3 regions of the Pseudomonas azadiae genome follow, and region 3 is predicted to be linked to each of the others. Evidence: predicted binding sites of a transcription regulator. Region 3 holds the regulator's gene; each other region holds the start of a gene.

Region 1 (7,335 bases), 1.1 Mb from region 3:
TCCCGCACCTGACACAGGCGTTGCGCGTGCGCCACCTGATCCGAACATCCCAACACTCGACATATCTGGCCCCTTGATTGGCGAACCTCTCAGGTTCTGGTCCGATCAGTGGCAAGACAGAGGCTGGGCGTTCCTTGGCAGGCAATTCAGCGCATAACCTTATGGGTCGCCGGTTGTTTTCTTACGCGCACAAAAAACCCCTCTTACGAGGGGTTTCTTGTGGAGCGCCGATGCATCACGTCATCTGGATGATGGTCTGCATGATGGTGCTCTGGGTGGAGATGGTCTTGGCGTTCGCCTGGTAGTTGCTCTGGGCCTTGATCAGGTCCACCAACTCGTTGGTCAGGTTGACGTTGGAGTTCTCCAGGGAGTTGGCCACGATCGAGCCCAGGGTCCCGGCTTGCGGGGTGTCGTAACCCGGCTGGCCCGAGGCGAAGGTCTCTCTCCAGGCGGTGCCGCCCGATGGCTGCAGGCCTTGCTCGTTGTTGAAGCTGGCCAGGGAGATCTGGCCGATGGCCTTGCTCTGCTGGTTGCTGAACGTTGCGAACAGTACACCGCTGCCGTCAATTTTCAGGCCGGTGATCTGGCCGGTGGCGTAGCCATCGGTGACCGGTGGGTTGCGGTAGCTGGCCGAATTGTACTGGGTGATATTGGACATGTTGACGGCAATACCACCTGGGTTGGCAGCAGCGCCGTTGTCTGTCCAAACCCCGTTGACCATGGCACCCGGCTTCCAGTCAGCGATGGTCAGCGTGGTGTTGGAGACGGTAGCCGGCGGCGTTGTGATCGTCGAAAGCGTGCCTGCGGTATCAAATGTCAGCAGCTTTCCTACAGGCGGCGTGGCGGCCAGCGTCGATCCATCCGGGTTGCGCCCGTCGATCGTGGTGTAGGACATCCACTTGTTGGAATCGGTCTTCACCATGTACTGGACCATCGAGTGCGCGTTGCCCTGGGTATCGTACAACGTGGTGCTGTATTGCGTGGTAAAGGTGCTGGTGTCGGACGGGTCGAACGGCTTGGTGGTCTGGTTGATCGCCGGTTCCGAAGAGTTCAGGTTGCTGGTGGAATCCACTTTGCTGGACGCCTTCGGCGGCAGATTCGACAGATTCAGTTGCAGGTCGACGAGGCCGCCCTTGGTGACCTTGCCGTTCTCATCCGCCGCATAACCTTGCAAGCGCGAGGTCCCGGTGTTGTTGGTGATGTAGCCGTCCTTGTCGGCACGGAAAGCACCACTGCGGGTGTATTCCAGCGAACCGTCACTGCCCTTCTGCACGAAGAAGCCGCCGCCCTGGATCGCCATGTCCAACACGCCGCCACTGCCGTTCACGTCACCTTGGGTGAACTGCTGGGACACGGCCGCCAGGTTCACACCGTTGCCGATGCTGTTCTGGCCGGTGCCCAATTTGGAGGCGGCGTAGATGTCGGCGAATTCCGCGCGGGACGACTTGAAGCCAGTGGTCGCGACGTTGGCAATGTTGTTGCCGGTCACGTCCAGTTGTTTGTTGGCCGCATAGAGGCCGCTAAGGCCGATGTTAAAAGACATGTTTCTCTCCCTCTGCCGTCGTTAGCCGGCTCTATGTACCGATAGTCTGAATTTGCGACAGCTTGACGCTGCCCATGCCGCCTGCAAGGTTCAGCAGCATTTCGCCGCCGGTCTTGCTCAGGGTCACGCTCGTTACCGTCGCCGGCAGCGAAGTGGCCAGGGCAACGGCGTCGCCCTTGTCGTTCTTGGTAGTGGCCGTGAAGGTGTAGGTGCCCGCGGGAGCGACCTCGCCCTTTTCGTTCTTACCGTCCCAGATAAAGTCGGAAGTGCCCGCGCTCTGGGCGCCCGTATCGATGGTGCGCACCACGTTGCCATCTTTGTCGGTGATCTTGATGGACACGTTGCCCGTCGCCGCCGTGACGGCTACCGAGCCGGTCATGCTCTTGCTGGTATCGACCAGCGCCTTGTCGGTCTGGGTGATGATCGAACGTCCTACCAACGACGACGCCTGCAGCGCTTGCGAAGAACTGAAGTTGCTCGAGATGTTATTCACCGAGTCGTTCAGGGTGTTGATGCCTTCCAGGCTGCTGAACTGCGCCAGCTGGGCCACGAACGCGCCGTTGTCTTGCGGCGAGAGCGGGTTCTGGTTTTTCAGTTGGGTCACGAGCAGTTGCAGGAACGCGTCCTTGCCCAGCGACTGGCTGCCCGTCGCCGTCTTGGCTGCGTCGCCGACACTGCTGTTGTCCGTTGCAGTCTTGACCTTATTGTTAAAGAGGTCCTGAACTGCCGTGTTGTTTGAGGTATCAACGATGGCCATTATTTGGCGCCCCTTATCACTGACCCAGGGTCAGGACCTTCTGCATCATGGTTTTGGCGGTGTTCATCATTTCCGCGTTGGTCTGGAACGAGCGGCTGGCGGAAATCATGTCGGCCATTTCCTCGACCACGTTGACGTTGGGGTAGTAGACGTACCCCTTTTCGTTCGCGGCGGGATGGTTGGGCTCGTAGCGGGCTTCGAGGTTGCTCTGGTCTTCAACCACACCGAGCACTTGCACGCCGGAGCCTGCGGCGCCCTGGTCCTGGAACAGCGAATCGCCGCCGCCGTTCTGGCCGCCCTGGAACATGGTGGCGAACACCGGGTGCCGGGCGCGGTAGGTCTGGTCAATGCTCGAAGACACGGTCTCGGCGTTGGCGATGTTACTGGCGACGGTGTTCAAGCGCGTGGTCTGCGCGCTCATGCCACTGCCGGCAATATTGAAAACACTGGACAGGGACATGGTTTATTCTCCACGCAGGGCTGACATCAGCCCTTTGAATTTGCTGTTGAGCAGGGTAAAGCTGGCCTGAAAGTTCACCGAGTTCTCGGCGTAGGCCGATTGCTCCAGCTGGGCGTCGACGGTGTTCTGGTCGATCGACGGCTGCATCGGCGTGCGATACAGCAGCGACTCGTCACCATTGCTCAGGCCTTGCGCTTCGATATGACGGTTGTTGGTCATGTTCAAGGCGAAGGTGCCGTTCTTGGTCTTGTCCTGCTGTGCGGCAAGCACGGCGGAGAAGTCCAGATCCCGAGCCTTGTAGTTCGGGGTGTCGGCGTTGGCAATGTTGTTGGCCAGGACTTCGGCACGCTGGGCGCGGAAGCCCAGGGCTTGTTCGTGGATACCGAGCGCTTTATCGAAGCTGATGCTCATGGCGGAAACCTTTAGGCTGACCTGCTATTCGTTACAAGGGGTATAGCAAGGCGCATGCCAATTCTCGGGAGGCCCGTATTCCGGGGCTTTGCGGGGAGGTTGCCGGCGGCGATGCCAGAAAAGCGGCAAGGGCTTTCCGCGTGGCGCCAGTAAAGCGGCAATTGAGAGTTGCCGCTTCAGGAAGGATTGCCGCAAACAAATGTGGGAGCGGAGCTATGTGGGAGCTGGCTTGCCTGCGATAGTGTCACCTCGGTGTAACTGAAAAACCGAGGTGTCTGCATCGCAGGCAAGCGAGCTCCCACACAAGCCCGCTCCCACATTTTTGACCTGCGAATTACTTGACCTACGAATTACTTGGCCTGGTAGATGATCCCAGGGCTGCACTGCACCATCTGGTAATGGTCCGGCAAACCGTTCAGCGCTTCGGAAGCACCGAGGAACAGGTAACCGCCGCGCTTGAGCGTGCCGTGGATGCGCAGCAGGATGTCTTTCTTCACCTCGGCCGAGAAGTAGATCAGCACGTTGCGGCAGAACACCATGTCGAACTTGCCCAGGCTGGCGTAGCTGTCGAGCAGGTTGAAGGAGCGAAACTCCACACGGCTCTTGATCGGTGCCTTGACCGCCCAGCGCCCCGCCCCTTTCGGGTCGAAGTAACGCTGCAGGCGCTCTTGGGACAAGCCGCGGCCCAGGGCCAGGCTGTCGTACTCACCGGTCTTGCAATTGGTGAGCATGGTGCCGGACAGGTCGGTGGCGACGATTTGCGCGCCGGCCTTCAACTGGCCCATGTTGGTCCGCTCGAACTCATCGATGGACATGGAAATCGAGTACGGTTCCTGCCCCGAGGAGCAGGCCGCCGACCAGATGCGCAGGCGCTGGCCCGGGCTGGCCTTGATGGCTTCCGGCAGCACTTTGCTCTTGAGCACTTCGAAAGGGTAGGTGTCGCGAAACCATAAGGTTTCGTTGGTGGTCATGGCATCGACCACCATCTCCTTGAGACCGCTGCGTGGCTGGCCCTGGATCCGCTGAACCAATTCGCTGAGGGACTTGATGCCCTGCTGCTCCATCAGTTTATTGAGACGGCTGGAAACCAGGTATTGCTTGTTTTCACCGAGCAATATGCCACAGGCTTTTTCCAGGAAGACCCGGAACTGTTCAAAATCCAAATTACCTGTAGACACTGATACCGCCTCTAAAAAAACGTGTGACCGCGAGGGAAAAAAACCCTAGCTGTGATCTGCTGCCTTGATCCGCTCAACGACCCGGGATGCCAGGTCATCAGGACGGAATTTGGCCAGAAAGTCATCGGCACCGACCTTCTTGACCATCGCCTGGTTGAAGACACCCGACAACGAAGTATGCAGGATGATATGCAATTTTTGCATGCGCGGGTCGCTGCGTATCTCAGCCGTGAGGGTGTAGCCGTCCATTTCAGGCATCTCGATGTCGGAGATCATCATCAAGAATTCTTCTTCGGGCTTCTTGCCTTCGTCGACCAATTTGCGCAGGTAATCCAGCGCCTGGCGACCATCATTGAGGGCCACCACGTCTACGCCGACCGTCTGCAGGCAACGCGTCACCTGCTTACGCGCCACCGAAGAGTCGTCCACCGTCAGTACGCGCAGGGAAATTGCCTTGTGCGCCGTGTCGGCATCGACCACACCGACCGAGATCGTTTCCGACGTCGGTGCCACTTCGGCGAGAATCTTCTCCACGTCGATGATTTCCACCAACTGGTTATCCACCCGCGTTACTGCCGTGAGGTAGTGATCGCGGCCAGTGCCCTTGGGCGGCGGATGGATCTCTTCCCAGTTCATGTTGACGATGCGCTCCACCGAGCGCACCAGGAAACCCTGGGTCTTGGTGTTGTACTCAGTGATGATCACGAACGGGTTCTCGCGGTCCTGCAAACCCGCCGAACCGGTGGCCAGGGCCAAGTCGAGAATCGGGATCGTCGCACCACGGATACTGGCAACGCCACACACCACCGGACTGGACTTGGGCATGATCGTCAGCTTGGGGCATTGCAGCACTTCCCGCACCTTGAATACGTTGATGCCATATAGCTGCTTGCCATCGAGGCGAAAAAGCAACAACTCCAGGCGATTCTGCCCTACCAGCTGTGTGCGCTGGTTTACTGAATCCATTACTCCTGCCATGCCCAGACTCCTACGCTAAAACCTTTGGGGGTGCGACGCGCACCCAACACGAAACGGCACGAGCTTTGCTATTTACTGATCATGGATATTAAAACGACGGTTTCCCGACGCCCCACCCTGACACGGTTCTGCAGATGCCTCTGCGTACCGCTGGCGCTGCTCGCCTTGGGCCTGGGCGCCACGGCCCGCGCTGATAACGTCACACTGCCTGATGTACTTATCGGCGTCACTCAGGGCTTTCTTGAGTTCACTGTAGAAGATTATCTGGCGACCACACAGACGCCGGGACGTTATGAAATCCAGGTCAACCAGTTGGACCCCCGCCTGCGCATGCCAATGTGCGACAAGGAATTGACAGCCACCCTGGAAAGTCCGGCCCAGCCCATCGGCCGCGTGACGGTCAAGGTGCGCTGCGAAGGCGCCTCGCCCTGGACCGTGTTCGTGCCGGCCCAGGTCAAGTTGTTCCGCGATGTGGTGGTGGTTGCCCGCCCGCTCAAGCGCACCGGCATCATCGGTTTTGAGGACGTCGTGCTGCGCGAACGGGACATCAGCATGATCAGCCAGGGCTACCTGACCTCCGTCGATCAGGCCGTCGGGCAGAAACTGACCCGACCAGTGGTCACCGATCAGGTGATTACCCTGGTGCATCTTGAGCAGGCCGAGGTGATTCGCAAGGGTGACCAGGTGGTGATTTCCGCCAGCAGTGGCGGGTTGAACGTAAAAATGCCGGGGGAAGCGCTGGCCAACGGTGGCATGAGCGAGCAGATCCGGGTCAAGAACCTCAACTCAAACCGCGTGATCAAGGCGCGGGTCACAGCCCCAGGGCAAGTGGAGGTCGCTTTATAGACCACTGGTACGGGACGCCCGCATTTCCTACACTGTGCACGAGAAGTCCCGTGTGGAGATTTATTGTCATTCGCGCCTAAAGTTTGTTTGGGTATGGCCGAAAACATGGCAAGCGTCCAAATACCCAGAGGTTTTTTGATCATGGTCATCGATTTCAGCCGTTTAAATAACACCCCGACGACGTCAGGCACTACGCGTACTACCAGCAAGGAAAACGTAGAAGCCAAGGCCCCGCCACTGCCCGCCAAGGCGGAACAGGCGAGCGCCAGCCAGAGCGGGGAGTCCGTACACCTGAGCAATGAGGCTCAACAGTTGCAGAAGGTCACTGACTCGCTACGCGATCAACCGGTGGTCAATAAAGCCCGTGTGGCCGAATTGAAACAGGCAATCGCCGATGGCAGCTATAAAGTCGACAGCAACCGTGTAGCCAGCAAGCTGCTCAATTTCGAAGCCGAGCGCTAGGCAAAGGCCTGCGCCGGGCTTTTGGACGCTTAAACCCCAAGGCCAGCCATGCATCACGACGAAAATCTGCTTCAACTGATCCTTGATGATCTCGCGCCGACGCAACAGTTGCTCAAGCTGCTCAAGGAAGAATCCCTGGCCCTCTACGGCCGGGACATGCCGCTGCTGGAAGAAATTCTGGCGCGCAAGCAGTCGCTGATTGTCCTGCTGGAACAGCACGGCAAAAAACGCAGCCAGATCCTTATCAGCCTGGGCCTTCCCGCCGACCACGACGGCCTGGCGCAATTGGCCAGCCACTCTTCGGTCGGCGATCAACTGCTCGCCCAGAGTAAAGAACTCAACCAATTGCTCACCCAGTGCCAGGAAGCCAACCTGCTCAACGGTCAGTCGATCCAGCTTCAGCAAGCCACGACCGCCAACCAGTTGCGCATACTTCACGGCGGCGAGCCTCCAGCGCTCTATAACGCTCAGGGTTCCACCTCGCGCCTGGTCAAGCCAAGCACCCGCAGCCAAGCCTGACGCTGGTTTTACAGCTCGGCCTATCCAAGGCGCGCCACATACTGGCAGAATGCCTGCTCTCGCGTGTAGTCGTATTTTGTCTGGAGATGGAAGAACCGTGTTCAACGCCCTTAATGCGGAAGATGCCCCGCAGCCCCCCAAGGTCCTCACCACGCCTCTGGAAATCGCCGGCACCTTGCGG
Region 2 (7,335 bases), on a different contig from region 3:
TCGACACGCAACTGCTGGGTTATGAAGCCAAGTACGTCGGCGCGAACGAGTTATCGAGCCAGGGCCTGCAAGCCAATGTTTATGTGGGCCGTAGCCAGAAGGAATATGTGAAGATCGACGGGGTGCTGTATGAGTCCCGGCTTAATAACGGTCAACGCGTTATCCGACACCCCAAGGGCACAGGGCCCGATATTCCGGTCAGGGACCTGGGCGCTTCGGGATGGGAGCCCACTACCCGATCCGCGCGCTTGCTGGGTGGCACAAGCGAACCCATCTCGCGCTGGAAGCTGGGGGACAGCACCTATGTCGTCCCCATGGATGACATCAAGGTCGTGGATAGCTCAACGCCGCCCTTCAAGCTCAACTACAAGGGCACGGACCATAACGTCATCTTCGACAGTGCGGCGGGCGCCTGGAAAGACGCCGACGCGCTCAATCACCAGTACTTCTGGCGCACCGGCAAAGGCAAATGGCAACGCGGGTCATTCAACGAGTTCTTGAAAGCGAAAAAGCCAGATGCGCATCGTTATGCATTTGTGGATGTGCCGGGATTGACAATCCCGAAGGATGTAAAGCCGATACCCCAAAACATTCACTACTTTTGGGCGGGCCAGGACATCCCCCCCAAGTTGATCGACACCATGGCCAAGAACGCCGCCCAGGCCCCCGGGTATAAATCCATCCTGCACGTGGATGCCGACAGCCCCGCCATTTTCCAGCAGATAAAGCAGAAACTTGAGAGCAAGGCCCCGGGTCTGGAAGTGCGCAACCTGCAGGAAGATGACGTCTTCAAGCAGTTGAAAAGCGAAGAGATGTACGATTACTTTCGGCAAGGGCAAGGAAAAAACCTGGCCGCCGCCTCGGACGTCGCGCGGTACCCGATCATCAACAAATACGGGGGGTTCTATCTGGATACGGATGATGTCATCCAGGCCAAGGTCGGGGCGGATGCGGTGAATGCCGGCGCGAGTGATGTACTGCTCAACAGGCCGGTCGCCCATAGTCTCACCGACTACACCGTGTTCTATAACACCAGCAATTTCGGCACGCAGGCGAATAACCCGGTCATTACTGACATGATCGCCGAGATGAAAAAGCGCTTCGCGGCCAACAAGGCCTACTTCCAGGCTAACCGCCCTACGGTGAGCAAGGGCCCCGGCGGTCAAGTGCAATACACACCCGAGTTCACGGCCTACGAACGCAAGATTTTTGAAACGGTCGGCCCGACATTGTTCAACGACAATCTTAAGCTGAAGCGACCTGACATGTACGACCTGGGCTTAGATGGCATCACCAGGGAGAACAAAGTGGTCGAACAAAAACTCCAATCCCACGGGCCAATAGTCCAGTTTGAAGATTCTGTGCGCCAGTCCTATAAGCGAAGCGGTATCTCTCCCCCCGACACACTACACATGCAGGTGAGAAAACAGCTGGGAAAGCTGAAGGAACATTACTTTCCGCTTCAGCATAAATTCAACGTACAGGTTGGCGCCGAGCACTCCTGGATCGATTCCTGATCCCTGCACCCGGCCGTGCTCGTCAGACGGGCACGGGCCGGGAGCGTTCTGATGCTCAGTCCTGGTCCTCTGTGTTGCCGACATCTGCCGCTTCATCCAGATCGTTCAACGGTACTTCTGCATCATCCATCAACGAACCCGGGTCTTCATTACCCGGGTCGTTGAGTTCTTCATCGAGTTCTTTTGACATGACCGTCTCCTCTAACCGCCTTGGGTATCGATATCGGCATCGGTTTCAGTCTTGGGCTCAGGCTCAGACTTGAAATCCGGACTGTAGTCGTTTTCCTTGGCCGTGGGGTCTTTGGCCGGGACCGGGTCCTTGGGCGCGTCGGCGGCTGTAGCGGGTGCCGGTCCGTTGCCACCGCTGGCCTGGGGATCGTGGCTTGTATTCATGGGTCACCTCTTCGCAGTATCGGGAAAATGCAGCCTGCGTAAACCTAAGGTCGTGCGCGGGGCCCTGAAGTTCCAATTGCTTACGACCCCGGATTATCGAACTGGATGTACACCGCATACGTGGCGAGCAGTATCCAGAACACCATGAAGATCCAGGGCGTGCGCACGGAAAACAGCAAGGATTTGCGGTAGCCCTTGTGGCTGGACTCCACCTCGGAAAACAGCGGGGATTCATCGTAGGCCAAGCCCATCACCGGTTCGCTGCGCAGCAGTTCGCTCTGCTTGAAATGCCAGTGATCAATGATGTCATAGGCGGCGCGAATGCCGGGCCAGGCGTTCAGGGAGCTGAGAATGCCCAGCAGCGCCAGGAAAAGCGGGACCACCAAAGTAAACAATTTGCCCCACTCCGGGTTGAGGTTACCCATGCCGGAAACAAAGGCTATCACCAGGAACGACTGCGCCGTCAGGTAGGCATCGGTACGGTTGGCCAGGATCGAGGTTTCGTACTGGATTTCGCGGCGGTAGAAGTCGAGGCGATCTTTGGGCGAGCCGAAGATCTTCGCGTTGTGTTCGCTGTGATCGGTCAGGCTCGATTCCGGGGTGTCGGGTGAGATGATTCTGGGCACATCGCTACTCCACGCGTGTTAGAGGCCTATTAGAAGAGTTGGCGGTGGGTGAAGTTCAAGTTTGTTCGCACCCAATTGGGGCGGGCCCTGCCCTTATGACGGGCAGGCTTGTTGTGGCGAGCGGGCTTACTGTGGCAAGCCCGCTCTCCACAACAGCCCGCCCGCTACAACATGTTCTTTTGCCGCAGGGTAAATCATCCGCGTCAAAGCGATTCGGCACAGGCATTGCTTTATCCATTCATCTGCCCGAAAACAGGAGCATTCGTTACCCCCTGACCCAGAGCCGGCCTCACGAGAAAGTAACGACCAGGCCCGCTGGCACCATCAGCCACGGGCTCATAAAAAATGCGTTTTTTGAAACGGCAGTGCCCCCCCCTGCTCCCCTCGGCACTGACAAGGTACTGGAATGGCTCGATCTTTCTTTGACGAAATGAATGATGCAGACGGCGTGTGTCGTGCGCATTATCAGGATTTCTCCCGCTGGCTGGCGAACACGCCGCCGGAACTGCTGGCCCAGCGCCGCCGTGAAGCCGATTTGCTGTTCCACCGCGCCGGGATCACCTTTACCCTGTATGGCGATGAACACGACACCGAGCGCCTGATCCCCTTCGACATCATTCCCCGCAGCATCCCCGCCAGCGAGTGGGCCGTGATCGAGCGCGGCTGTATCCAGCGCGTCAACGCACTGAACATGTTCCTGGCCGATATCTACCATGACCAGCGCATTATCAAGGCCGGGATCATTCCGGCAGAGCAGGTGCTGGGAAACGAGGGTTATCAAAAAGCCATGGTCGGCCTGGACCTGCACCGCGGCGTCTATTCGCATATTTCCGGCGTGGACCTGGTGCGCGATGGCGATGGCACCTACTACGTGCTCGAGGACAACCTGCGTACCCCCAGCGGCGTGAGCTACATGCTCGAAGACCGCAAGATGATGATGCGCCTGTTCCCCGAAGTGTTCGCCAAACAGCGCATCGCACCGGTGGACCACTACCCCAACCTGCTGCTCAAGACCTTGAAAAGCGCGAGCCGCCTGGACAACCCCAATGTGGTGGTGCTGACGCCGGGCCGCTTTAACAGTGCATTCTTCGAACACGCGTTCCTGGCGCGGGAAATGGGCGTGGAGCTGGTGGAAGGCGCCGACCTGTTCGTGCACGACCTCAAGGTATTCATGCGCACCACCGACGGCCCCAAGCCCGTGGACGTGATTTACCGGCGCATCGACGACGCCTTCCTCGACCCCCACGCCTTCAATCCCGATTCCATGCTTGGCGTGCCCGGCCTGGTGGCCGCCTACTGCGCAGGCAACGTAGTGCTGGCCAATGCCATCGGCACCGGCGTGGCCGATGACAAGTCGATCTACCCCTATGTGCCGCATATGATCCGTTTCTACCTGGATGAAGAACCGATACTGCAAAACGTGCCGACCTTCCAGTGCCGCAACCCCGATGAGCTGTCCCACGTGCTGGCCAACCTGCCGGAACTGGTGGTCAAGGAAACCCAGGGCTGCGGTGGCTACGGCATGCTGGTCGGCCCGGCCGCCACCGCCGCCGAAATCGAGGACTTCCGCCAGCGCATCAAGGCCAGGCCCCATGCCTACATCGCCCAGCCCACGCTGAGCCTGTCGACGTGCCCGACCTTTGTCGAAAGCGGTATCGCGCCTCGGCATATCGATCTGCGGCCCTTTGTGCTTTCGGGCAAGGAGACCCGCCTGGTGCCCGGCGGGCTCACCCGCGTGGCCTTGAAGGAAGGCTCGTTGATCGTCAACTCGTCGCAAGGCGGTGGAACCAAGGACACCTGGGTGGTGGAGGGCTGAGTATGCTGAGTAGAACCGCCGCAAATCTTTACTGGATGTCCCGTTACCTGGAGCGCGCCGAGAACCTGGCGCGCATGCTTGAAGTCAGTTACTCCCTGTCGCTGATGCCCCAGGCCGGGCGTAGCGATGGCCTGGATGAACTGGCCATGTCGTTGCTCAGCAGCGGCACCCTGGAGAGCTACCTGGAGCGTCATAAACAGTTGGATGCCGAGCGCATGCTGCACTTCTTCGCCCTTGACGAAGAGAACCCGGCCAGCATCTACAACTGCCTGCGCACCGCACGCGGCAACGCCCACGCGGTGCGTGGGCGCATCACCGCCGACATGTGGGAAAACCTCAACGCCACCTGGCTGGAAATACGCAGCATCGCCGCCGGCGGCCTGGCGCGGCATGGCATCAGCCATTTCTGCGACTGGGTCAAGCAGCGTTCGCACCTGTTCCGCGGCGCTACTTCGGGAACCATCATGCGCAATGACGCCTACCGGTTTATCCGTCTGGGTACCTTTGTCGAGCGCGCGGACAACACCTTACGCCTGCTGGATGCGCGCTACGAGATGTTCGGCGAAGAGTCCGAGGAAGTCAGCGATTTGTCGGCACGCGGGTATTACCAGTGGAGCGCCCTGCTCCGTGCATTGTCATCGTTCGAGGCTTATACGCAGCTGTATCCGAATGCGTTGAATGCACGCTCGGTCTCCGAACTGCTGCTGTTGCGCCGCGATGTTCCGCGCTCGTTGCATGCGTGTATCGAGGAGTTGAGTCATATCCTCGCGGATTTGCCTGGCAGTTACGGGCGCACGGCGCAGCGGCTGGCGGCGGAGTTCGAAGCACGGCTGAGGTACACCGGCATTGAAGAGATTCTGGCGGACGGGCTGCACAGTCGTCTCACGCAGTTCATCGACACAGTGCGCGAACTGGCCCAGGCGATTCACAGCTCTTACCTGGAAGTAGTCTGAAATCGTCAGGCGCCAGTCGTGGGTGCCCACCAGCTCGGCAATAACTGGCGCACCCGCGCCTCGCCGAACCGATCATCGATCAACATCACCACGCCGCGGTCCTGCTGGCTGCGGATCACCCTGCCTGCCGCCTGCACCACCTTCTGGATGCCGGGATACAGGTAGGTGTAGTCGTAGCCGGCGCCGAAGATCGCACCCATGCGCAGTTTCATCTGTTCGTTGACCGGGTTCAGCTGCGGCAAGCCCAGCGTCGCGATAAAGGCCCCGATCAAACGGGCGCCCGGCAGATCGATGCCTTCACCGAATGCGCCACCCAGCACGGCAAAGCCGATGCCCTGGCTGTGCTCGGTGAATTGGTCAAGAAAGGCTTGGCGCTCGGCCTCGGCCATGCCGCGCGACTGTTGCCATAATGCGATGTGCGGGTGTTTCTCGGCCAACAGCTGCGCCACCTGCTGCAGGTAATCAAAACTTGAGAAAAACGCCAGGTAGTTTCCGGGCTGTTGGGCGTACTGGCGGGCGATCAGTTCAACGATCGGTTCCAGCGAGGCGTGACGATGGACGAAGCGCGTGGAGATTTCATCGACGATGCGCACCTGCAGCTGTTCGGCCTTGAACGGCGACTCCACGTCGATCCAGGTCGTATCCGCCGGCAGCCCGAGCAAGTCGGCGTAATAATGACGAGGGCTGAGGGTCGCCGAAAACAGCGTGCTGCTGCGCGCTGCGGTCAACCGCGGGCGGATGAATTCGGCGGGCACCACATTGCGCAGGCACAGGGTCGAGCTGCTGCGCTTGCCCATGAGCTGGCGCTTGCTGATATCGAAAATGAAGTGTTCGTTGAACAGCTCGGCGACCTTGGCGAATTGCAGCACCTCGAAATAGAACGCCTGCAGGTCGCCACTGAGGGCTTCGGGGTGCTCGTTAAAATACTCGCCCATGGCGCTGGCGCACAGGCTCAGGGCCTGCAGCAGTTTTTCAGGCCGCGTGGCATAGGCCTGGTACGGCGCGAGCTGGTCCTTGTGCAGCGCGTTCCACTCACGGTTGAGGCGCTGCAAGGGTTTCTTCAAGGGTTCGGGGGCGGTGCCGCGCAGGATCTTGAGGCTGTACTGGTCGAGGCTGGCGCTGTACATCGAACGGGCACGCTCGACCAGGTTATGCGCCTCGTCCACCAGCACTGCCGCGCGCCACTGGTTGAGCTGGGCCAGGCCGAACAGCATGGCGCCAAAATCGAAGTAGTAATTGTAGTCGGCGACCACCAGGTCGGCCCAGCGTGCCATTTCCTGGCTCAGGTAATACGGGCACACGTCATGGGCCAGGGCCACCTCGCGCAGGTTGCGCTGGTCCAGCAGGCGCACCTTGGACGCGGCGATGCGCGCGGCGGGCAGCCGGTCGTAGAAACCCTTGGCCAAGGGGCAGGCATCGCCATGGCAGGCCTTGTCCAGGTGTTCGCAGGCTTTGTCCCGCGCCACCAGTTCCAGTACGCGCAGTTGCAAGTCGGGGCTGGCGGCATACAGCACGTGGGCGGCATCCAGGGCGAGTTTACGCCCGGGCGTCTTGGCGGTCAGGAAGAACAGCGTGTCCAGCTGCTGGGGCGCCAGGGCCTTGAGCAGCGGAAAAATCGTGCCGATGGTCTTGCCAATGCCGGTTGGCGCCTGCGCCATCAGGCAGCGACCGGTGCTGACGGCTTTGTACACCGACTCGGCGAGCGAGCGCTGGCCGGGACGGAAACCGGCATGGGGAAACGCCAAGGCTTGCGCGCTGCGGTTGCGCGCTTCGCGGTGCTGCATTTCCTGCCGGGCCCAACCCAGGAACAGCGCGCATTGCTGGTTGAAGAACGGCTCCAGTTCAGCGGCTTGAAAGCGTTGGTTCAGCAGCGTCTCGCCTTCACCGACGATATCGAAGTACACCAGCGCCAGGTCAATCTCCGACAGGCCGAGTTTCTGGCACATGAGCCAGCCGTACACTTTGACCTGGGCCCAATGCAGTTGCCGATGATTGGCCGGCTGGGCGTCGAGGTCGCCGCGATAGGTTTT
Region 3 (7,335 bases):
TACCTGGTTGATCGCAAGGTCTCCGGTGCCAGCCCGGAAATGCTGGTGGGCACGCCGGACAAACCGGTGATCCCGCCGCGCATCTGGCTGTTCGTGTTTGCCATCATTGCTCACAACATTCCGGAAGGCATGGCGGTGGGCGTCTCCGCCGGTGGCGGCATGCCGGATGCCGACAGCCTGGCCATGGGCATTGCGTTGCAGGATGTGCCGGAAGGGCTGGTGATTGCGCTGGTATTGGCCGGGGCAGGGATGTCACGGGTCAAGGCGTTCTTGATCGGCGCTGCGTCAGGTCTGGTGGAGCCGGTGTTTGCCGTGCTCTGCGCGTGGTTGGTAAGCCTGGCCGAGGTGCTGTTGCCTTTGGGCCTGGCCCTGGCCGCCGGTGCGATGCTGCTGGTGGTCACTCACGAAGTCATTCCTGAATCGCGGCGCAATGGTCACGAAAAGCTCGCCAGCCTTGGGCTGTGTATTGGTTTTTGCTTGATGATGGTGATGGATACCGCGTTGGGCTGAAGTCGTTGCGACCTCATGCCCGTCTCGAAAGGGTGAGTTCACTCACCCTCATCAAAGTAGTTGTTGATCAACGCCACTAAGGCCTCCATTGCTTCCTGTTCGTGCTCACCCTCCGTCTTCAAGTGAATCCTGGTGCCTTTGCCGGCCGCCAGCATCATCATGGCCATGATGCTCTTTCCATCGACCATGGAATCCGGTGTACGCCCAGCGCGGATCTGGCAGGGAAACTGGCCGGCCACACCCACGAATTTGGCCGAGGCGCGGGCGTGAAGGCCCAGCTTGTTGATGATTTCAATTTCCAGAGCGGGCATCGCGGCGGTGTTCCTTTCAGCTAAGGTCGCGGTGGCGGACCTGGACATTCTTGAGGGTTTTTTGCAGCACCTGGCCCAGGCGTTCGGTCAGGTACACGGAGCGGTGGTGACCGCCGGTGCAGCCGATGGCAATGGTGACATAGGCCCGATTACTGGCGGCGAAGCGCGGCAGCCATTTGAGCAGGTAGCTGGAAATGTCCTGGAACATCTCCTCCACATCCGGTTGCGCGGCCAGGTAATCGGCCACCGGCTGGTCCAACCCGGACTGTTCACGCAGCTCCGGCTTCCAGTAGGGGTTCGGCAAGCAACGCACATCGAACACCAGGTCGGCATCCACCGGCATGCCCCGCTTGAAGCCAAACGACTCGACGAGAAACGCCGTGCCTGGCTCCGGCTGGTTCAGCAGGCGCAGCTTGATGGCATCGCGCAACTGGTACAGGTTGAGGCTGGTGGTGTTGATCTTGAGGTCGGCCAGGTCAATGATCGGCCCCAGCAGCTTGGTTTCGTCTTCGATGGCTTCGGCCAGCGAACGCTGGGTGCTGCTGAGGGGGTGGCGCCGGCGGGTCTCGGAGAAGCGTTTGAGCAAGGTTTCTTCGTCGGCGTCCAGATACAGCACATCGCAATGGATGTGCTTGGCGCGCACTTCCTCGAGCAGTTCAGGGAAGCGTGAGAGGTGGCTTGGCAGGTTGCGTGCATCAATCGAAACCGCGACCAGCGGCTGCGCCAGCTCCGTGTGGATCAGCGCGCGCTCGGCCAGTTCCGGCAGCAGGCCGGCGGGCAGGTTGTCGATACAGTAGAAACCGTTGTCCTCAAGAACATTGAGAGCGGTGCTTTTACCCGAGCCAGAACGGCCGCTGACGATGATCAAACGCATGATTACTGCCCGCTCTGTTCATCCAGGACAACCTGGTACAGCGCCTCGTTGCTGCTGGCACTGCGCAGTTTGTCGCGTACTTCCTTGCGGTCGAGCATGCTGGCGATCTGCCGAAGCAGTTCCAGGTGTGCATCGGTGGCAGCTTGCGGGACCAACAGTACGAACAGCAGGTCGACCGGCGCACCGTCGATGGCATCGAAATCAATGGGAGCGTCCAGGTGCAGCAGCGCGCTGACCGGTGTCTCGCAGCCTTTGAGGCGGCAGTGGGGAATGGCGATGCCGTTGCCAAAACCGGTAGAACCGAGTTTTTCACGAGCAATCAGGGCCTCGAAGACATCTTGCATTTCCAGCTCAGGCACTTGGCTGCTGATCAGGTTGGCAATTTGTTCGAGGGCGCGCTTTTTACTGCCGCCCGGCACGTTCACAAGGGAACGGCCGGGGGTCAGGATGGTTTCAAGTCGGATCATGGGGGGAGAGTTAACGACCTGTACCTTGCATCAGGTGCAGATTCTTTTCCTTATGCTTTTTGAGTTGGCGGTCAAGCTTGTCGGTGAGCAAGTCGATCGATGCATACATGTCTTCATGCTCGGCATTAGCAACCACTTCGCCACCGGGAATCTGGAGGGTCGCCTCGATTTTCTGCTGAAGCTTATCGACCTTCATGATGACCTGCACGTTGGTGATCTTGTCGAAATGTCCTTCAAGCTTCTTCAGCTTCTGCTCGACGTATTCGCGCATTGGAGGGGTGACTTCCACATGGTGTCCACTGATGTTGACTTGCATACAGCTTCTCCTTCGTTGCCAGTGCATAAAGCGGCAGGTAAGGAATACCTGCCACTGGAACGCTGTGGCCCGCCCGTCACATCAAACGCTTACGCTCGCTGGAAGGCGCGATCCCGAGGGATTCGCGGTACTTGGCGACGGTTCGACGGGCGACCTGAATGCCTTGTGCCTCCAGTAAACCAGCGATCTTACTGTCACTCAATGGCTTTTTCTGATTTTCCGCAGCAACCAGTTTTTTGATGATCGCGCGGATCGCCGTGGACGAGCATTCGCCGCCTTCGGAGGTGCTCACATGGCTTGAGAAAAAGTATTTCAGCTCATATATGCCCCGCGGGGTATGCATGAATTTTTGCGTCGTCACCCGGGAAATCGTCGATTCGTGCATGCCTACCGCCTCGGCGATGTCATGCAGCACCAGCGGTTTCATCGCTTCGTCGCCATATTCCAGAAAGCCGCGCTGATGCTCGACGATCTGGGTGGCGACTTTCATCAGGGTTTCGTTGCGGCTTTGCAGGCTCTTGATGAACCAGCGCGCTTCCTGCAACTGGTTACGCATGAAGGTATTGTCGGCGCTGGTATCGGCGCGGCGCACAAAACCGGCATATTGCGGGTTGACGCGCAGGCGCGGCACCGACTCCTGGTTCAACTCCACCAGCCAGCGCTCGTTGTCCTTGCGCACGATCACGTCCGGTACGACGTATTCAGCTTCGCTTGACTCGATCTGCGAACCGGGGCGCGGGTTGAGGCTCTGTACCAGCTCGATGACCTGGCGCAGGTCGTCTTCCTTGAGCTTCATGCGGCGCATCAACTGGCTGTAGTCGCGGCTGCCCAGCAGGTCGATATAATCGGTGACCAGGCGCTGGGCTTCGGCGAGCCAAGCGGTCTTGGCCGGCAACTGGCGCAGTTGCAGCAGCAGGCATTCGCTGAGATTGCGCGCGCCGATACCGGCGGGCTCGAATTGCTGGATGCGGTGCAGGACGGCTTCGATTTCGTCCAGCTCGATATCGAGCTCCGGGTCGAATGCCTCGAGGATTTCCTCAAGCGTCTCGTCCAGGTAGCCCTGATTGTTGATGCAGTCGATCAGGGTCACGGCGATCAAGCGATCGGTGTCCGACATCGGAGCAAGGTTCAGTTGCCACAGCAAGTGGCTCTGCAAGCTCTCGCCAACCGAAGTGCGGGTGGTGAAGTCCCACTCGTCATCGTCATTGCTGGGCAGGCTGCTGGCGCTGGTCTGGTAGACGTCTTCCCAGGCGGTGTCGACGGGAAGTTCGTTGGGAATGCGTTCGTTCCAGTCGCCTTCCTCAAGGTTGTCCACCGTTGGGGCGGTTTCCTGGTAGGAGGGTTCCTGCACGTCGGAATTGGGTTTTTGCTCGATGTTGTCGGCCAGTGGGTCTGCATTATCGAAGTCGTCGCCTTCTTCCTGGCGTTCGAGCATCGGATTGGATTCCAGGGCCTCCTGGATTTCCTGTTGCAGGTCCAGGGTCGACAATTGGAGCAGGCGGATGGCCTGTTGCAGCTGCGGTGTCATCGTCAGCTGCTGGCCCATTCTCAGGACTAGCGATGGTTTCATGGCAGGGGCTTAACACCTTATTCGCCGGCGCAATGCGCCATCCACGACAGGGCGCGTGAGCGCCAAACATAAGCAAATTATATGCCTGATATCGGGGGCTTTGCCTAGAGCGCGGTAACAATAAAAATCCGGAGGTTTTCATTGACTCCCGCACACGTTGGCAAACGGTCTTCCACCGCCTTTTTCAAACAGGCAGGCTTACAGGCGGAACTCATGACCCAGGTACACTTCCTTGACCAGCTCGTTGGCCAGGATGGTGGCGGAATCGCCTTCGGCGATCAGCTGGCCATCGTTGACGATGTACGCGGTTTCGCAGATATCGAGCGTCTCACGGACGTTGTGGTCGGTGATCAGCACGCCAATGCCCTTGGCCTTGAGGTGATGGATGATCTGCTTGATGTCGCCGACAGAAATTGGGTCGACGCCGGCAAACGGTTCGTCCAGCAGGATGAACTTGGGTGCGGTGGCCAGGGCGCGGGCGATTTCCACACGGCGACGCTCACCGCCGGAGAGGCTCATGCCGAGGTTGTCGCGAATGTGGTTGATGTGGAATTCCTGCAGCAGGCTTTCCAGCTCCTTGCGGCGGCCGTCACGGTCGAGTTCCTTGCGGGTTTCGAGGATGGCCATGATGTTGTCGGCGACCGACAGTTTGCGAAAGATCGACGCTTCCTGCGGCAGATAGCCAATACCGGCGCGGGCGCGGCCATGCATCGGCTGGTGGCTCACGTCCAGGTCATCGATCAATACACGGCCCTGGTCCGCCTGGACCAGGCCGACGATCATATAGAAGCAGGTGGTCTTGCCGGCGCCGTTGGGGCCGAGCAAGCCGACGATCTGGCCGCTGTCGATCGACAGACTGACGTCGCGCACGACCTGACGGCTTTTATAGGCTTTGGCCAGGTGCTGGGCTTTCAGGGTTGCCATTACTCGGCCTTCTTCTTCGGCTGGATAACCATGTCGATGCGTGGGCGCGGTGCGCTGACCTTGGTGCCGTTGGCGCGGCCCGCCTGCGCGACCTGGGTCTGGGTGTTGTAAACGATCTTCTCGCCTTCGGTCGAGTTGCCGTCGGCGCTGAGGACCTTGGCCTGGTCGATCAGGACGATGCGATTCTGCTGCGCGTGGTACTGGATGGTCTTGCCATAGCCTTTCATCGGGCCGGGATCTTCTGCCTTTTGCTTCTGTTCGAAGTAGGCAAGGTTGCCGACAGAGGTCACGACATCGATGTCGCCTGCCGCGGTACGCGTCAGCGTCACCGTGTTACCGGTGATCTTCATCGAGCCCTGAGTGATGATCACGCCGCCTGTATAGGTGGCGACGCCTTGCTTGTCATCGAGCTGCGCATCGTCAGCCGAAATGTGGATCGGCTGCTGGCTATCGTTCGGCAGAGCCCAGGCGCTCACGCTTCCCAGTACTGCGCCCAGGCCGAGCAAAATAGGGAGAGTTTTAACGAGCCTCATACTGTCCTCTTACGTTCGATAGCAGGTGTATCCTGCTTTCTTTCAAATACGCTTTCATTCCCTTGCCAGTCGATACACCGCCAGCGCCGTCGATTCTAACGTCTTGCTCGGTCTGCGCATATTGCTTCTGTGGGAATACGGTCATGCGACTGCTGGTAATCACGGTGTCGCGGTTTTTATCGTCAGTGCGCGCAACGCGCACCGAATCGATCAGTTCCACCTCGGTACCGTCCGGGTTGACCTCGCCACGCTTGCTGGTGACGTGCCACGGGAACTCGGTGCCGCGGTAAATGTTCATGTCGGGGTTGGTCAGCAGCGTGATTTCGCTGGCTTTGACATGCTCGACCTTGTCCGAGGTCATCTCGTACTGCACTTTGCCATCAGGCAGGAACTGCACGCTCCTGGCATTGGTGGCGTAATAGTCGATAGTACCTTCGTCAACCTGCGCAGCAGGCTGGTCGAGAAAGCGCTCCGGGCTGATATTCCAGTAGCCCACCGCCAGGAACAGCGCGGCGATGACCCCGAATAGCAGGAAGTTGCGAATCTTTTTGCTCAGCATAAAACGCTCTATAAGTAGGCGGCGTGGGCCGCTTCAAGGCTGCCCTGGGCACGCAGGATCAGCTCGCAGAACTCGCGGGCGGCGCCTTCACCGCCACGGGCGGTGGTGATGCCATGGGCGTGCTCGCGAACAAACGCCGCCGCATTGGCGACGGCCATGCCCAGGCCCACTCGGCGAATCACCGGCAGGTCGGGAAGGTCGTCGCCCAGGTAGGCGACCTGCTCATAGCTTAGGTTGAGTTGGCCAAGAAGCTCGTCCAGGACCACCAGTTTATCCTCGCGGCCCTGATACAGGTGAGCAATTCCCAGGTTTTGTGCGCGGCGTTCCACAACGGGTGTCTTTCGGCCGCTGATAATCGCCGTTTGCACGCCCGCCGCCATCAGCATCTTGATGCCTTGGCCGTCCAGGGTGTTGAAGGTTTTGAACTCGCTGCCGTCTTCGAGGAAATACAGGCGGCCATCGGTCAGTACGCCGTCAACGTCGAAAATCGCCAGCTTGATGTTCTTGCCGCGTTGCAACAGGTCGTTGCTCATCTACATCACTCCCGCACGCAGCAAGTCGTGCATGTTCAAGGCGCCAATGGGGTGGTTTTCGCCATCGACGACCACCAGCGCAAGTATTTTGCTGTCTTCCATGATCTTCAGCGCTTCGGCTGCAAGCATGTCGGGGCGTGCAGTCTTGCCCTGTGGGGTCATGACTTCATCAATGGTTGCCGTCTGGATGTCGAGGTTGCGATCCAGCGTGCGGCGTAGATCGCCGTCGGTGAAAACCCCGGCCAGGCGGCCATCAGACTCCAATATCACGGTCATGCCCAGACGTTTGAGGGTCATTTCCATCAGTGCGTTTTTGAGCAGGGTGCCGCGCTGGACGTGGGGCAATTCATCGCCCGAGTGCATGACGTTTTCAACTTTCAACAGCAAGCGACGGCCCAGGGCGCCGCCCGGGTGGGAAAACGCGAAGTCCTCAGCGGTAAACCCGCGGGCTTCCAGCAGCGCCACGGCCAGGGCGTCGCCCATGACCAGCGCGGCGGTGGTGGAAGAGGTCGGCGCCAGGTTCAGCGGGCAGGCCTCATGGGCCACGTGAACGTTAAGGTTCACTTCGGCGGCCTTGGCCAGCGTCGATTCAGGGTTGCCGGTGACGCTGATCATCTGGATGCCCAGGCGCTTGATCAGAGGCAGCAGGGTCACGATTTCGTTGGTGGTGCCGGAGTTCGACAGTGCCAGGATGATATCGTCCTTGGTGATCATGCCCATGTCGCCGTGGCTGGCCTC

What was found. The regulator sigma-54, encoded in region 3, starts transcription at its own class of promoters, with help from an activator protein. The targets are predictions, from matches to a motif close to ANTGGCATNNANNTTGCTNT.
Region 1: flgB (flagellar basal body rod protein FlgB) is a predicted target of sigma-54. The motif match lies at 3,214-3,233, and genes of this name have one in related genera.
Region 2: KVG91_RS23585 (circularly permuted type 2 ATP-grasp protein) is a predicted target of sigma-54. The motif match lies at 2,749-2,768, and genes of this name have one in related genera.

Annotation. Positions count from the first base shown of each region.
Region 1 covers NZ_JAHSTY010000001.1:1,371,727-1,379,061, forward strand. Annotated here, with positions in the region: gene KVG91_RS06150 (hypothetical protein) at 1-63, opposite strand, end outside; gene flgE (flagellar hook protein FlgE) at 236-1,543, opposite strand; gene flgD (flagellar hook assembly protein FlgD) at 1,575-2,300, opposite strand; gene flgC (flagellar basal body rod protein FlgC) at 2,317-2,760, opposite strand; gene flgB (flagellar basal body rod protein FlgB) at 2,764-3,171, opposite strand; gene cheR (protein-glutamate O-methyltransferase CheR) at 3,522-4,349, opposite strand; gene KVG91_RS06180 (chemotaxis protein CheV) at 4,395-5,327, opposite strand; gene flgA (flagellar basal body P-ring formation chaperone FlgA) at 5,409-6,173, shown strand; gene flgM (flagellar biosynthesis anti-sigma factor FlgM) at 6,315-6,635, shown strand; gene KVG91_RS06195 (flagella synthesis protein FlgN) at 6,684-7,154, shown strand; gene KVG91_RS06200 (flagellar brake protein) at 7,252-7,335, shown strand, end outside.
Region 2 covers NZ_JAHSTY010000002.1:1,582,854-1,590,188, reverse strand. Annotated here, with positions in the region: gene KVG91_RS23600 (glycosyltransferase family 32 protein) at 1-1,517, shown strand, start outside; gene KVG91_RS27845 (hypothetical protein) at 1,573-1,707, opposite strand; gene KVG91_RS23595 (hypothetical protein) at 1,719-1,910, opposite strand; gene KVG91_RS23590 (hypothetical protein) at 1,991-2,536, opposite strand; gene KVG91_RS23585 (circularly permuted type 2 ATP-grasp protein) at 2,943-4,352, shown strand; gene KVG91_RS23580 (alpha-E domain-containing protein) at 4,355-5,305, shown strand; gene KVG91_RS23575 (ATP-dependent DNA helicase) at 5,311-7,335, opposite strand, start outside.
Region 3 covers NZ_JAHSTY010000001.1:232,392-239,726, reverse strand. Annotated here, with positions in the region: gene KVG91_RS01105 (ZIP family metal transporter) at 1-510, shown strand, start outside; gene KVG91_RS01100 (HPr family phosphocarrier protein) at 549-821, opposite strand; gene rapZ (RNase adapter RapZ) at 838-1,695, opposite strand; gene ptsN (PTS IIA-like nitrogen regulatory protein PtsN) at 1,698-2,162, opposite strand; gene hpf (ribosome hibernation-promoting factor, HPF/YfiA family) at 2,173-2,478, opposite strand; gene KVG91_RS01080 (RNA polymerase factor sigma-54) at 2,555-4,048, opposite strand; gene lptB (LPS export ABC transporter ATP-binding protein) at 4,247-4,972, opposite strand; gene lptA (lipopolysaccharide transport periplasmic protein LptA) at 4,972-5,505, opposite strand; gene lptC (LPS export ABC transporter periplasmic protein LptC) at 5,492-6,064, opposite strand; gene KVG91_RS01060 (KdsC family phosphatase) at 6,073-6,597, opposite strand; gene KVG91_RS01055 (KpsF/GutQ family sugar-phosphate isomerase) at 6,598-7,335, opposite strand, start outside.